2 regions of the Kitasatospora sp. NPDC057738 genome follow, and region 1 is predicted to be linked to the other one. Evidence: riboswitches for the same ligand, from Rfam matches in the RefSeq annotation. Region 1 holds a riboswitch; the other holds the start of a gene.
What was found. A riboswitch is a leader RNA that binds a small molecule or an ion and turns the genes downstream of it on or off. The one in region 1 is predicted to bind glycine.
Positions count from the first base shown of each region.

Region 2: linked by a shared signal. The riboswitch ahead of gcvT (glycine cleavage system aminomethyltransferase GcvT) and the one ahead of gcvP (aminomethyl-transferring glycine dehydrogenase) in region 1 are both predicted to bind glycine.

Region 1 is NZ_JBHVJT010000001.1:255,914-261,062, reverse strand. Features, by position in the region: partial or broken gene ACFVGO_RS01105 (YsnF/AvaK domain-containing protein) at 1-376, opposite strand, end outside; partial or broken gene ACFVGO_RS01100 (PRC-barrel domain-containing protein) at 803-1,186, opposite strand; glycine riboswitch at 1,413-1,516, shown strand; gene gcvP (aminomethyl-transferring glycine dehydrogenase) at 1,754-4,654, shown strand; gene ACFVGO_RS01090 (DUF5999 family protein) at 4,775-4,966, opposite strand.
Region 2 is NZ_JBHVJT010000007.1:133,116-138,264, reverse strand. Features, by position in the region: gene ACFVGO_RS06100 (enhanced serine sensitivity protein SseB C-terminal domain-containing protein) at 1-806, opposite strand, end outside; gene ACFVGO_RS06095 (enhanced serine sensitivity protein SseB C-terminal domain-containing protein) at 924-1,727, opposite strand; glycine riboswitch at 1,986-2,087, shown strand; gene gcvT (glycine cleavage system aminomethyltransferase GcvT) at 2,316-3,437, shown strand; gene gcvH (glycine cleavage system protein GcvH) at 3,538-3,918, shown strand; gene glyA (serine hydroxymethyltransferase) at 3,999-5,149, shown strand, end outside.

The DNA.
Region 1 (5,149 bases):
CGGAATGGGCGGGGGTGGCCGAGGCGGTGGGCCGGGTGGCGGTGGCGTCGTGGACCTCGACGTTCTCGCGGCGGAGTTCCTCCCGGACCACCTCCTCGGTCGTGTACCGCTCGACGATCAGGCGGACCCGCTCGACGGGGGCGAGGTACTTGCGCACCACCGCGCGTTCCTCGCGGAGGGTCACCTCCTCGACGGCCTCGGAGATCTCCTTCTCGGTGAGCGTGGCGCGCTCGGCGTCGCTGATCGGCGTCCGCTCGACCCGGACGCGCTCGCGGACCACCGGGATGCGGCGCTCCACCTGTTCGGTCGTCACGTACTTGCGCAGCTTCGCGGTACCGAGGGTGTGCCACTCGGTGGTGATCTCCAGCCGCTCCTCGCGGCAGGTGATCTCGACCGGGCTGCTGGGGGCGGACGAGGAGGCGTCGGCGTTCGCGGCGGCGGTGACGTTCGCGGCCGCGGCGGTGGCGGCCGCCGGGGCGAGCGTGGGGACGGGCGTGGCGGCGGGCTGCGGCTGCGGCTTCGGCTCCACGACGGGGGCGGCGGAGGCGGTGCTGGCGGCGGGTGCGGCGAAGCCGGGCTCGGCCGGCGGGGAGGCGGTGGGGGCCGCGGGGGTGCTGAGGCTCCGCAGCTCGGCCTCCGGGGCGGTCCTGGTGGTGTCGGCGGCAACGGGCGCGGCGGCAACGGGGGGCCTGGTCGGTGCGGACTCGGGGGAGTGCTCGGACGACCGCTCGGGTGGCCGCTCGGGGGTGTGGAAGGTGAGCGACTTGGCCGGGGCCGCCGCGGTCGTCGTGGCGGCCGCCGCCGCCGTGGTGCCGAAGTCGAGGTCGGGCTGCCTGGGCCGGCTCCCGTTCTCGCCGTTCGGGCGGCTGTCCATCGGGGTGTCGAGCCCGTAGTAGCGGTAGAGCTGGAGCTCCTGGGCGGGGGACAGGTGCTGGCCGACGCCGAAGTCCGGCGACTCCTTCACCAGCGACTTGTCGTACGGCACCCGGAGCTCGTCGCCGGCGAACTCGCTCGTGGTCAGGGGGACGAAGGCGTCCCGGCCGAAGATGCCGGTCCGGACCGCGGCCCACTCGGGCCGGCCGGTGGCGTCGTCCAGGTAGACCTCGTCGACCGTGCCGATCTTGTCTCCGTTGCGGTCGACGGCTTTGTGGCCGATGAGGTCCCGGGGGTCGATGTCCGTCTGCACTTCTTTCCTCCCGCGCGCTGAACCTGCGGAACTCCCGCAGGAAGGCGGCCGGAGCACCCGATTCCGTCCGCCACTTCACACCAAAAGCCATGAATCGGACGAGCGCGACCCCGGGTGCGCCGTACGGGGTTGGCACTGGACCGTCCGGGGGACGCGCGTAGACCTCCAGTGACCAGACACACCCGTGATCGGGGGGCCTCCCGCTGGTACCCTGGGCGGCGACCGCAGAGCCCGCTCGGGAGAGTCTCCGATCACGAAAACCGCTGGTCGGAGCGCCGAAGGAGCAACTCCTCCCCGGAATCTCTCAGGCATCCGTACCGTGTGGGGTAGGTCACTCTGGAAAGCAGGGCAGGAGCGTCGGCACGGAAGCCGGCGATCACCACCCTCACCGACGGTGCAAGCCGGCGGAGCGCCCACAGCGCTCCGTGCGGGTGAAGCTCTCAGGTCCCGATGACAGAGGGGGAGGCCTGTTGGGTCCGCGCGCCCAGGCTCGTCCGCTGCCCGCAGCGGTGGAGCCGGCCGGCGTGCGTACCCCCGCCGGTCCGTGACCAGGAGGCCTCGACCACCATGAACGCCCAGCCGAACGCGGGACGCCCCACCGGCGCCTCGACCCTCACCGAGCTTGAGCTGGCCAGCCCCTTCGAGAACCGCCACATCGGCCCCGACGCCGCCGCGCAGGAGAAGATGCTGGCGTCCGTCGGCTACGGCTCGCTGGACGAGCTCGCCGGGACCGCGGTGCCCGAGGCGATCCGCTCCATCACCGCCCTGGACCTGCCCGCGGGCCGGTCCGAGGCCCAGGTCCTCGCCGAACTGCGCGAGCTGGCCGGCCGCAACCAGGTGCTCCAGCCGATGATCGGCCTGGGCTACTACGGCACCTTCACCCCGCCGGTGATCCTGCGCAACGTCATGGAGAACCCGGCCTGGTACACCGCCTACACCCCGTACCAGCCGGAGATCTCGCAGGGGCGCCTGGAGGCGCTGCTGAACTTCCAGACCCTGGTCTCCGACCTGACCGGCCTGCCGACCTCCGGCTCCTCCCTGCTGGACGAGGGCACCGCGGCCGCCGAGGCGATGGCGCTGGCCCGCCGCGTTACCAAGGTCAAGGGCGGCGTCTTCCTGGTCGACGCCGAGACCCTGCCGCAGACCGTCGCGGTGATCAACACCCGCGCCGTGCCGACCGGCGTCGAGGTCGTCGTCGCCGACCTGTCCGAGGGCATCCCGGCCGAGATCGCCGAGCGCGGCGTCTTCGGCGTGCTGCTCCAGTACCCGGGTGCCACCGGCGTGGTCCGCGACCTCACCCCGGTGATCGAGCAGGCGCACGGCCTGGGCGCGATCGTCGCCGTCGCCGCCGACCTGCTCGCGCTGACCCTGCTCAAGTCCCCGGGCTCGCTGGGCGCCGACATCGCCTGCGGCACCTCGCAGCGCTTCGGCGTGCCGATGGGCTTCGGCGGCCCGCACGCCGGCTACCTGTCGGTGCGCGCCGAGTACGCCCGCTCGCTGCCCGGCCGCCTGGTCGGCGTCTCCGTCGACGTCGACGGCAACCGCGCCTACCGCCTGGCGCTGCAGACCCGCGAGCAGCACATCCGCCGCGAGAAGGCCACCAGCAACATCTGCACCGCCCAGGTGCTGCTCGCCGTGATGGCCTCGATGTACGCCGTCTACCACGGCCCGGACGGCCTGGCCGACATCGCCCGCCGCACCCACCGCTACGCCGCCGCGCTCGCCGAGGGCCTGCGGGCCGGCGGCGTCGAGCTGCTGCACGGCGAGTTCTTCGACACCGTCACCGCCGTCGTCCCGGGCCGCGCCGCCGAGATCGCCGCCGCCGCCCGCGCCAACGGCATCAACCTGTTCCAGGACGGCGCGGACCGGATCTCCGTCTCCACCGACGAGACCACCACCCGCGAGCACCTGGCCGGCGTCTGGGCCGCGTTCGGCGTCGAGCCGGTCGAGGTCCCCGAGACCGCCGACGCGCTGCCCGCCGCGCTGCTGCGCGAGGACGAGTACCTGACCCACCCGGTCTTCCACAGCCACCGCTCGGAGACCGCCATGCTGCGCTACCTGCGCCGCCTGTCGGACCGGGACTACGCGCTGGACCGCGGCATGATCCCGCTGGGCTCCTGCACCATGAAGCTCAACGCGACCACCGAGATGGAGGCGGTGACCTGGCCGGAGTTCGGCCAGCTGCACCCCTTCGCGCCGATCGACCAGGCCCAGGGCTACCTCACCCTGATCCGCCAGCTGGAGCAGCAGCTGGTCGAGGTGACCGGCTACGACGCCGTCTCGATCCAGCCGAACGCCGGCTCGCAGGGCGAGCTGGCCGGCCTGCTGGCCGTCCGCGCCTACCACCACGCCAACGGTGACACCCAGCGCGACGTCTGCCTGATCCCGTCCTCCGCGCACGGCACCAACGCGGCCTCCGCCGTGATGGCCGGCATGCGGGTGGTCGTGGTGAAGACCCTGGTCGACGGCGACGTGGACGTCGAGGACCTGAAGGCCAAGATCGAGCAGCACCGCGACAACCTGTCGGTGCTGATGGTCACCTACCCGTCGACCCACGGCGTGTACGAGACCCAGATCACCGACATCTGCGCCCTGGTGCACGAGGCCGGCGGCCAGGTGTACGTGGACGGCGCCAACCTGAACGCCCTGGTCGGCCTCGCCAAGCCGGGCAAGTTCGGCGCGGACGTCTCCCACCTGAACCTGCACAAGACCTTCTGCATCCCGCACGGCGGCGGCGGCCCGGGCGTCGGCCCGGTCGCGGTGCGCGCCCACCTGGCGCCGTACCTGCCGAACCACCCGCTGCAGGCGGAGGCCGGCCCGGCCACCGGTGTGGGCCCGATCTCGGCCGCGCCGTGGGGCTCGGCGGCCATCCTGCCGATCTCCTGGGCGTACGTCCGGCTGATGGGCGGCGAGGGCCTCAAGCGCGCGACCCAGGTCGCGGTGCTGAACGCCAACTACATCGCCAAGCGCCTGGCGCCGCACTTCCCGGTGCTCTACACCGGCCCGGGCGGGCTGGTCGCGCACGAGTGCATCATCGACCTGCGCCCGCTGACCAAGGAGACGGGCGTGACGGTGGACGACATCGCCAAGCGCCTGATCGACTACGGCTTCCACGCGCCGACGATGTCCTTCCCGGTGGCCGGCACGCTGATGATCGAGCCGACCGAGTCCGAGGACCTGTACGAGATCGACCGGTTCTGCGACGCGATGATCACCATCCGGGCCGAGATCGACAAGGTCGGCTCGGGCGAGTGGGCGGCCGACGACAACCCGCTGCGCAACGCCCCGCACACCGCCGCCACGCTGGCCGGCGACTGGGCGCACGGCTACTCGCGGCAGGAGGCGGTCTTCCCGGCGGGCGTGAACCCGGCGGACAAGTACTGGCCGCCGGTGAGCCGGATCGACGGCGCGTACGGCGACCGCAACCTGGTCTGCTCCTGCCCGCCGCTGGACGAGTACGGCGTCTGACCGGACCGGGCCCTCGGAGGTCCGACCCGCACGACAGGGCCCCGGCGGAGTTTCCGCCGGGGCCCTGCCCGTGGTGCTGTCGAGTCGGCGGCTGCCCCCGCCGTACGGCCGGACGGGTGGTCAGGCCGCGTGGGCGACGGGGCGGCGCGGGGCGATCACCCGGCCGTCGGGCAGCAGCTCTCCGGTGTCCTCGAACAGGACGACGCCGTTGCAGAGCAGGCTCCAGCCCTGCTCCGGATGGCGGGCCACCGACGCGGCCGCCTCGCGGTCCTCGGACTCGGCCGATGGGCACTCAGGACGGTGCTGGCACATACGCGTACCCTCGCTTCGCTCTGCGATCCTCCCCGTGGTGCGGTCGCCGGAGGCCGTGCCGTCCGGAACCGCCGCGGTGGTCGGATCCTGTCCGCACGCCGGCCAAGTGTGGACCGGCGTTCAAGTGGGTAGGACAGGGGGTCCTTCCACGCTGGTTCCCAGTGTCGGCATCCCGGGACCCGC
Region 2 (5,149 bases), on a different contig from region 1:
ACCGGCGGGTACGGACCGGTCGGCGGGCGGCCCGCCTCCCGGTCGAAGAACGGCCGCGCGTTGGCGCGCATCCACAGCGCCACCGGGTCGTACTCGTCCGACATCGCCACCGTGGACACCGCGAGCCCCTCCGGGGCCACCGCGATCGCACGCTGCATCAGCGCCCGCACCGCCTCCACCGCCGGCGGCGAACTCTCGTACAGGTCGAGGCCGATGGCCAGGTACGGCTCCCCCACCGCGGGCTGCACCCAGGCCCGGCGCAGGGCCCGCACCGCGCGCACCTCGGCGGCCTGCCGCTCCAGCAGCGCGAAGAACGACTGGGCGTTCAGCTGCGGCTCGCTCAGCTTCAACGGCCCGGCCGGCAGCCGGTCCAGGCCCGCGGCGACCCGCCGCAGGTCCGCCCACGGCACGCCGACGCCGCCGCCGGGCGCGTGCGGGTTGAGCCACAGGCCCCAGCGGGTGCGGTAGAGCGAGGCCGCGATCTCCCGGCCGGAGATGACCTCGTGGGCCCGCGCCCAGCCGGAGGCGGTCAGCTGCTCGGACGAGGTGACGGCCGGCGCGTAGCCGTGGCCGCTGATCTCCATGTTCCCGTACTGGGCGTCCGGGCTGCCCGGCGTGCCGTGCCACAGCAGCATCCAGACCTGGCCGTCCGCCAGCGCGTGCAGCAGCCGCTCGTACGCGTCGTAGCGCTCCGGCGCGACGTCGCGCAGGGCGCGCTCCAACGCGCCGGGATCAGCTCCCGGGCGCCCGGCCGGTGCCTGGCCCCAGGGCCCCGGCACACCGCCCGCTCCCGTTCCCGCACTCATGCGCCCACCTCGCCGCGCCTCTTTCCCTCAACCCGCCGGCCCGTCGGCCGTCTGCACGCACCCTATGGCGCTGCACCGGCCACCGCCACGGCGACGTGCCTTTGATACGAACCCCGCTCAGCCCCGCGAATAGAACGGCAGTACCCGGGTGAGCAGCCACTCGACCACCGGGTCGTCGGCGAGGTCGAGCAGTACGAGGTGGACGCCGCCGGGCAGCGGCGCGGTTCCCAGCGCTCGGCCGAGCGCGTCGTTCACCGCCGCGGGGTCGGCCGGTGCCGCCGGGTCCAGCTGGACGCCCACGAACATCACGGTCGGCTCGCCCTCGATGCTGGCCAGCGCCCTGCGGGCGGTCAACACTCCCGGCATTGCCGACAGTTCGCCCCGGCAGGCGGCCAGGAAGTGCTCCGGGTCCTCGCCCGGCACCGGCTCGCGCAGCGCCACCCGGCCGCCGGTCGGCGCTGTGGCGTCGTCAGCGGCCTCCCAGCGGTCCCCGCGCGGACCGCGGCGCAGCTCGGCGACCCCCTGCGGCGGCACCGGGATGCCCACGGCCGCGTCCGGGTTCACCGCGATGCCCACGCCCAGCGGCAGCCCGCGGGCGAACTCCCACACCGGCGCCACCGCGAAGGCCATCCCCGGCGCCTGCTGGAGGAACACCTCCTGCGAGGAGAACACCGGCACGTACGGATCGCCGCCCAGCTCGACGGTTGGCAGGTCCAGCGCCTGCCCCTGCGGATCGGCCCCGGCCGGCAGCGGCACCCACACCTGGCTGCGCGCCAGCACCTCGATCACCCTCGGCGTCGCGCCCGGGTCGCCCAGGGCCGCGGTCAGCACCTGCTCCAGCTCGTTGGCCGGCCAGGAACCGCCCGCCGGCGCCTCCTGCGGTCCGCCCCACTCCTGCTGCTGCTCCACCGGGTACCCCATGCGCCGCCGATCCCGCCCTCTGCCGCTCGGCCGCCCTCTGCTGCGCCGACGCGCAGCAGTCTAGGGCCCCCGGGCCCTCCCCTTTAGGGCTCGTGTTCGGGTGCCGCGCGGGCCCCGGTCCCGGGTGCCGTCCCGGGCCCGCGCCCGGGTGCCGCGCGGTGTGACCGGGTCCCCTCTCCCCTCGCCGTCCCGGACGTGCCATGATGTGCCCGTCCGACGGCATGCGCCGCGGGCCCCCACAACTCCATACCGGCCGCTCGAACCCGCGCGGGAGAGCCCGGAGTGCCGTTCAGGCACAGCCGGCGCCGAAGGAGCAAGTCCTCCCCGGAATCTCTCAGGCACCCCTACCGCACGGGTTAGGCACATCTGGAAAGCGGCGCCCGGCCCTGTCGTGCGCCCACCCACGGTGCAAGCCGTCATGCTGTCCCCCAAGCTGGAAACAGCTGCGGGCGGTGGGCGGTGAAGCTCTCAGGTTCGACGACAGATGGGGAGACCCACGCCGCCGCATGCCCGCGCGCAGGGTCGAACCCGAGCGGGTCCGGTCCGGCGCGTGCACCCCTGAGTGCCCCGACCGAGGAGTTCCTGGCCATGTCGTCCCTCCGCCTGACCGCGCTCGACGCGCTGCACCGCGCCCTCGGCGCGACCATGACCGACTTCGCCGGCTGGGACATGCCGCTGCGCTACGGCAGCGAGCGCGAGGAGCACCTCGCGGTCCGCACCCAGGCCGGCCTGTTCGACCTCTCGCACATGGGCGAGATCACCGTCACCGGCCCGCAGGCGGGCGAGATGCTGGACCACGCGCTGGTCGGCTTCGTCTCCGCGCTGGGCGTGCTGCGCGCCCGCTACACCATGATCTGCGCCGAGGACGGCGGCATCCTGGACGACCTGATCGTCTACCGCCTGCGCGAGGACGCCTTCCTGGTCGTCGCCAACGCCTCCAACGCCCAGCTGGTCCTCGACGAGCTGATCGCCCGCGCCAAGGGCTTCGACGCCGTCGTCACCGACGACCGCGACACCTACGCGCTGATCGCCGTCCAGGGCCCGGAGGCCACCGGCATCCTGGCGAAGACCACCGACGCCGACCTGCCCGGCCTGAAGTACTACGCGATCCTCCCGGCCCGGGTGGCCGACCGCGACGTGCTGCTCGCCCGCACCGGCTACACCGGCGAGGACGGCTTCGAGATCTTCTGCCGGCCGGCCGACGCCGAGCCGGTCTGGCAGGCGCTGACCGCCGCGGGCGAGGGCCACGGCCTGATCGCGTGCGGCCTGTCCTGCCGCGACACGCTGCGCCTGGAGGCCGGCATGCCGCTGTACGGGCACGAGCTGTCCACCGACCTCACCCCGTTCGACGCCGGCCTGGGCCGGGTCGTCCGCTTCGACAAGACCACCAACGAGGGCGCCTTCATCGGCCGCAAGGCGCTGGAGCAGGCCGCCGCCGCGGCCGAGACCAACCCGCCGAAGGTGCTGGTCGGCCTGGTCTCCGAGGGCAAGCGGGTGCCGCGCGCCGAGTACACCGTGGTCTCCACCGAGGGCGAGCCGATCGGCCGGATCACCTCGGGCGCGCCGTCCCCGACCCTGGGCAAGCCGATCGCGATGGCCTACGTCGACGCCGCCCACGCCGTCCCCGGCACCACCGTCGCGGTGGACGTGCGCGGCAAGCACGAGCCCGTCCAGGTCGTGGCGCTGCCGTTCTACAAGCGCGCCCGCTGAGCCTTCGCCGAGGCCCCCGTTTTTCCGTTTGCGCACGTCGCGGCCGTCCGCGCGGCGGCCCGCTTCGTCGTACCCGCTTCCCATCCTGGAGAATGACGCCATGAGCAACCCCCAGCACCTGCAGTACACCAAGGAGCACGAGTGGCTGACCGCGGCCGCGGACGGTGTCTCCACGGTCGGCATCACGGAGCACGCCGCCACCGCCCTCGGTGACATCGTCTACGTGCAGCTGCCCGAGGTCGGCGAGACCGTGACCGCCGGCGAGACCTGTGGCGAGCTGGAGTCCACCAAGTCGGTCAGCGACCTGTACTCCCCGGTGACCGGCGAGGTCACCGAGATCAACCAGGACGTCATCGACGACCCGGCCTCCGTGAACGCGGACCCGTTCGGGAACGCCTGGCTGTTCAAGGTGCGCGTCGAGGCCACCGACGAGCTGCTCAGCGCCGACGAGTACGACGCGCTCATCAACCCCCAGGGCTGAGCCACCCGACGGGACGGGCCGCGCACGGCGGTCCGCCCCGCCCCGGCCCCTTTCCCTCCTCCTCCCGGGAAGACCACACCATGACGGTTCTCAACCAGTCCCTGCACGCCCTCGACCCGGAGATCGCCGCCGCGGTCGACGCCGAGCTGCACCGCCAGCAGACCACCCTGGAGATGATCGCCTCCGAGAACTTCGCCCCGGTGGCGGTCATGGAGGCCCAGGGCTCGGTGCTGACCAACAAGTACGCGGAGGGCTACCCCGGCCGCCGCTACTACGGCGGCTGCGAGCACGTCGACGTGGTCGAGCAGATCGCGATCGACCGCATCAAGGCACTGTTCGGCGCCGAGCACGCCAACGTCCAGCCGCACTCCGGCGCGCAGGCCAACGCCGCCGCGATGTTCGCGCTGATCCAGCCGGGTGACACCATCCTGGGCCTGAGCCTGGCCCACGGCGGTCACCTGACCCACGGCATGAAGATCAACTTCTCCGGCAAGCTCTACAACGTGGCCGCGTACCACGTGGACGAGAAGACCGGCCAGGTCGACATGGCCGAGGTCGAGCGCCTCGCCAAGGAGCACCAGCCGAAGCTGATCATCGCCGGCTGGTCGGCCTACCCGCGCCAGCTCGACTTCGCCGCGTTCCGCCGGATCGCCGACGAGGTCGGCGCGCTGCTCATGGTGGACATGGCGCACTTCGCCGGTCTGGTGGCCGCCGGGCTGCACCCGAACCCGGTGCCGTACGCGGACGTGGTCACCACCACCACCCACAAGACCCTGGGCGGCCCGCGCGGCGGCGTCATCCTGTCCAAGGCCGAGTACGCCAAGAAGATCAACTCCGCGGTCTTCCCCGGCCAGCAGGGCGGCCCGCTGGAGCACGTGATCGCCGGCAAGGCGGTCGCCTTCAAGGTCGCGGCCTCGGAGGAGTTCAAGGAGCGCCAGCAGCGCACCCTGGACGGCGCCCGCATCCTCGCCGAGCGCCTGCTCCAGGCCGACGTGGCCGAGGCCGGCGCCAGCGTGCTCTCCGGTGGCACCGACGTCCACCTGGTCCTGGTCGACCTGCGCAACAGCCAGCTCGACGGCCAGCAGGCCGAGGACCGCCTGCACGAGGTCGGCATCACCGTCAACCGCAACGCGATCCCGAACGACCCGCGCCCGCCGATGGTCACCTCGGGCCTGCGCATCGGCACCCCGGCCCTGGCCACCCGCGGCTTCCAGGCCGAGGACTTCCGCGA